Regions from separate parts of the Clostridium sp. M62/1 genome, predicted to be linked through region 2. Evidence: a T-box and tRNA genes for the amino acid it is inferred to sense, from the RefSeq annotation. Region 2 holds a T-box; the other holds one or more tRNA genes.
What was found. The T-box of region 2 lies ahead of thrS (threonine--tRNA ligase). A T-box ahead of a tRNA ligase gene usually reads a tRNA of that ligase, here a tRNA-Thr.
Positions count from the first base shown of each region.

Region 1: it has a tRNA-Thr gene. The T-box ahead of thrS (threonine--tRNA ligase) is inferred to sense a tRNA for this amino acid. The anticodon was not compared.

Region 1 covers NZ_CP085988.1:1,695,835-1,698,302, reverse strand. The annotation lists gene LK436_RS08040 (cyclic-di-AMP receptor) at 323-658, shown strand; gene LK436_RS08035 (hypothetical protein) at 745-1,071, opposite strand; tRNA gene LK436_RS08030 (tRNA-Thr) at 1,271-1,343, opposite strand; gene phnX (phosphonoacetaldehyde hydrolase) at 1,506-2,294, opposite strand; gene phnW (2-aminoethylphosphonate--pyruvate transaminase) at 2,440-2,468, opposite strand, start outside.
Region 2 covers NZ_CP085988.1:2,031,352-2,033,819, forward strand. The annotation lists gene LK436_RS09525 (branched-chain amino acid aminotransferase) at 1-310, shown strand, start outside; T-box leader at 405-612, shown strand; gene thrS (threonine--tRNA ligase) at 851-2,468, shown strand, end outside.

The sequences.
Region 1 (2,468 bases), 340 kb from region 2:
ACTGCTCTCCTCCTGATGTAAAACTTTTTCTCTTATGTCCTCCTGTCTTTCAGACACAAACAGCTCCATCATACCAGACTGACAGCAAAAAATCTATTCTCCCTCTGTATTTATCCATATCTGTTTGTTATCTCTCCTATAAAGAATAGTTATCAAATGTCTTTATGCAAAAGACATCATGCGGATTTCAGTCCTAAAATTCCTATTTTTGACTCCTTTTCAAAGACTTTTACAAAAAAATGAAATTTTTATTCGTTTTTTATATCAATATTCTTGATTTAATGGTAAAATAATAAAATGTAATGAACAGGAGGTGCTGCATATGAAAATGATTATTGCGATTATCGGAAGTGAAGATGCCGACGATTTGGTCTATGAGCTGAACCAGAACTCGTTCTTCGTTACAAAACTCTCCACCATGGGCGGTTTTTTGAAAAAGAAAAGTACCACTCTGATGCTGGGTGTGGACAACGCCAGAGTTGACGAGGCCATTTCCATTATCAAAAAAATGTCCGGTCAGAGAGAGCAGCTTGTATACACTCCACCAACCATGGCCGGAAACTGCTGCCCAACTGTCAATATGACAGTTCCCATGAACATGAAAGTCGGAGGCGCTACTGTATTCGTGCTGGACGTAGAAAACTTCCAGAAATTCTGATAACACTTACCAGATGCTTTACAAAAGCTCCGGTTTCTGCACCGGAGCTTTTCTGCTTCGCAGGTCCCTATTTTTTCACGGGCTCCCTATTTTTTATCCTTATAGCCTGTTCTCTCCCAGATCTCCTTCAGCCGCTCCCATCCATCCATAGATACCAGGGCCACGATAAACGCTGCCAGAATACTGGCAAATATCATATACCACTGAATAGGCTGGTCCAGCCAAGCCATGGCCGCCACCAGAACTGCCGGACAGAGAATCAGGCTCAGAACAAGCACCACCGCCGAGGTGGGCAGCTTGGAAAGTCCCGGCCAGCTCTTAATTACCTGGGTGATTGCCGATACTAAAAAGGCCATCACGCCGATCGCGATCAGTCCATAGGATATATACTGCATCAAGGTTGTAACATCCATCTGCTTTTCCTCTCTTTTTTCCTTAGTATATTGAGATGCCGAGCAGAGCGCTCCTGTGACAGTATCCTCAACGCTGCAGGAGGGACCGACAGCCTGCGGCGCGCTGCGAAACAGAGAGGTTTTCATACGATTTCGCCAGATACGCAAAAACCCTTGTAAATACAGGAAAAATCCAGTATTTACAAGGGCAAAAGAAAAAAGCTGCTGACGGGAATCGAACCCGTGACCTCCGCACTACCAATGCGACGCTCTACCTACTGAGCTACAACAGCACTTCCCGGCTCCCTGAGCCGAGATATATCATATCACAGGAGGACTCTTCTGTCAATCAAAATTTAACAAATCTTATCAAAAAATTGCCAAAATTTCATTTGAAGTCCAGACGCTGTTTCAAAAACTCTGTCCGCCTGTTCCGAAATGTTCTTGTATCTTCTTTAGACAGACTGTCCCTCAATCTCGTCGATGAGATCGCACAGGCAGCCCATATGGTCAATGACATAGTCTGCCCCTGCCTCCCGGTAGCTCTGGGTCAGCCTCTCCTTAGCCGCTTTTTTGCCAGCTTCAGAAAGGGCCTCGTACTCCTGTTCCGTCAGTCCCATCTCGGAACTTCCCTCCAAGACTCCCACAGAGATCACGCCTGCATTTACTCCCTCCTGAATATCTGAAATGGTATCTCCCACCTTCATAACGGTATGCACATTCCTAAGTCCAAGCTGTCTCATGTTTTCAAAGATCATATACGGATAAGGACGCCCCATATTGCCCACGCTGTTCGGGGAGATCCAGAAATCCGGCTCATATCCGTTTTCTGCTGCCTTTGGAACTACAATCTCCATCATCTGATCCGTATATCCCGTTGTGGATCCGATTTTTATTCCCCTGTCTCTCAGCTGTCGTACTGCTTCCAGAACATAAGGCTTTACTTCTGCATATCCGTGGAGAATCCCCAGCAGTTTCTCCGAAAATTTCTCGTGCATCTCGTCCACATCCCGGTCCGTCCACTCCCGTCCGTGAACCTTCACCCACTCACTGTGAATCCGGTCCATAGACAGCATGGTTTTAATGTGATCCCATTTCAGCATCCCCATGGGCTTCCTGGTCTCTTCCATGGTCGCATCAATCCCATATTCCCTGAAAATCTCCATAAATGCCCTGACCGGTGCAAAGCATCCATAGTCTACTGTCGTGCCGGCCCAGTCAAAAATAACACCCTCTATTTTCATTCCTGTCCTCCCGGCAGATATTATTTTCTCTGCCTTTTCTTCCTCAAATTTCCTGTTCATTTCCGTTCAGCCGCCCATCCTGCTGTCCTGGGACAGCCGGCAGACCTGCTGCCGTTTCCGTGGTAGCTTTTGTTTTCCTATGGTTTTACTGCTGTTCAGTCTTCTCCATGTACT
Region 2 (2,468 bases):
CATTCTTCCGGGAATCACCAGGAGATCCGCCATCGAGCTGTGCGAGAAGTGGGGCGTTCCGGTGGAGGAGCGCAGAATTTCCGTGGAGGAGATTGTGGAGGCAGCCAGGACAGGAGCCATGGAGGAATGCTTTGGAACCGGAACAGCGGCAGTTGTATCACCGGTGGGAGAGCTCCGCTATGAGAATGAGAAGATGGTGATAACGGGAGGCAAGATTGGCCCTCTGACCCAGAAAATCTACGATACCATTACAGGCATCCAGTTAGGCAAGCTGGAAGGCCCGGAGGGATGGAGCGTAGAGGTTAAGTAGAGTTAAAAAAGCAGAGAAAAGAAAATCTGTTCTCTGCACTTGACAAAACACAAACCGATGATATAATCAAGAAAGAAACAGAAGCATTTTACAGAGAAACACGTTGAGAAGAAGAGTAGGGCAAGGGAGCTGTCCAGAGAGAGGCGCATATGGTGGAAGCGCTTTACAGGGAGTTTGTCTGAAAACCATCTTTGAGTGTCCCTTAATCGGGAACGGTGATTCCGTTATCATCACAAACGAGAGGCATAAGGCAGAACTGCTTTATGCAAGGAGGGTGGAACCGCGAGTATATCGTCCCTTGCCGTGCGCGCAGCGCATGGCAGGGGGTTTTTTATTTAACAGGAAACTTCGTTCCCTGTTAAATAAAAACGCTCCGCGGAGATCGCACTGCGGCGGAAAGGAAAATGTCGCTTTCGCGACCCGCCTCAGGCGGAGAATCCTGCAAAGCAGGATTCTTTCTTATGCTTCTGTGCCTGCATGCCGGCTTCTTAGGCACGGCAGACAGGGAAAAAACAAGAAATGGCAAAAGGAGATACAGAGATGAAGATTACATTAAAAGACGGCTCTGTGAAGGAGTACGCATCTGCAATGTCTGTCCTGGACATTGCAAAGGATCTGAGCGAGGGGCTTGCGAGAGCTGCCTGTGCAGGAGAGATGGATGGAGAGGTTGTGGACTTAAGAACGGTGATCGATAAGGACTGCCAGCTCAATATCCTGACAGCCAGAGATGAGAAGGGACTTGCCGCTCTGCGCCACACAGCCAGCCACGTGATGGCTCAGGCTGTCAAGAGATTATATCCGGATACGAAGCTGGCCATCGGGCCTTCGATTGCAGACGGATTTTACTACGATGTGGATCCGGCCAGCCCCATGACGGTAGAGGATATGGGAAAGATTGAGGCCGAGATGAAAAAGATTGTGAAGGAAAATCTTCCTATCGAGCGCTTCACCCTTCCTAGGGAGGAGGCTATCGCCTTTATGAAGGAGAAGGAGGAGCCTTATAAGGTAGAACTGATTGAGGATCTGCCTGAGGGAGCAGAGATCAGCTTCTACCGCCAGGGAGAGTTTGTAGATCTGTGCGCAGGACCGCACCTTATGAGCACAAAGGATGTGGGGAAGGCATATAAGCTGCTGAACCTGGCAGGCGCATACTGGCGCGGAAGCGAGAAAAACAAGATGCTGACCCGTATCTACGCTACAGCCTTCTCTAAGAAGGAGGAGCTGGAGGCCTACATCACCATGATGGAGGAGGCCAAGAAGCGTGACCACAGAAAGCTGGGAAAAGAGCTGGGATTATTTATGATGCATGATGCAGGCCCTGGCTTCCCATTCTTCCTTCCCAAGGGAATGCAGCTTAAAAATACTCTGCTTGATTACTGGAGAGAGATTCACAAAAAGGCAGGATACGTGGAAATTTCCACTCCTATTATCTTAAACAGAAGTCTCTGGGAGACATCCGGCCACTGGGATCACTACAAGAACAATATGTACACAACGGTGATCGACGAGGAGGATTATGCCATCAAGCCGATGAACTGTCCGGGAGGCGTTCTCGTATATGCATCCGAGCCCAGATCCTACCGGGATCTGCCTCTGCGCATGGGAGAGCTGGGACTGGTTCACCGCCATGAGAAATCCGGACAGCTCCACGGCTTAATGCGCGTTCGCTGCTTCACACAGGACGATGCCCACATTTTCATGACTCCTGAGCAGATCAAGGACGAAATCAAGGGTGTTGCCACGCTCATCAACGAGGTTTACACTCTGTTTGGCTTCAAGTACCATGTAGAGCTCTCCACGAGACCGGAGGACAGCATGGGAAGCGATGAGGACTGGGAGCTTGCAACAGAGGGACTCAGAAGCGCCCTCGATGAGCTGGGACTGCCCTACGTGGTAAATGAGGGGGACGGCGCATTCTACGGCCCGAAGATCGACTTCCACCTGGAGGACTGCATCGGAAGAACCTGGCAGTGCGGAACCATCCAGCTGGATTTCCAGCTTCCGCAGCGATTTGAGCTGGAGTACACAGGGGCAGACGGCGAGAAGCACAGACCGATCATGATCCACCGTGTTGTGTTCGGCTCCATTGAGCGCTTCATCGGAATTTTAATTGAGCATTTTGCAGGGGCATTCCCGACCTGGCTGGCTCCTGTACAGG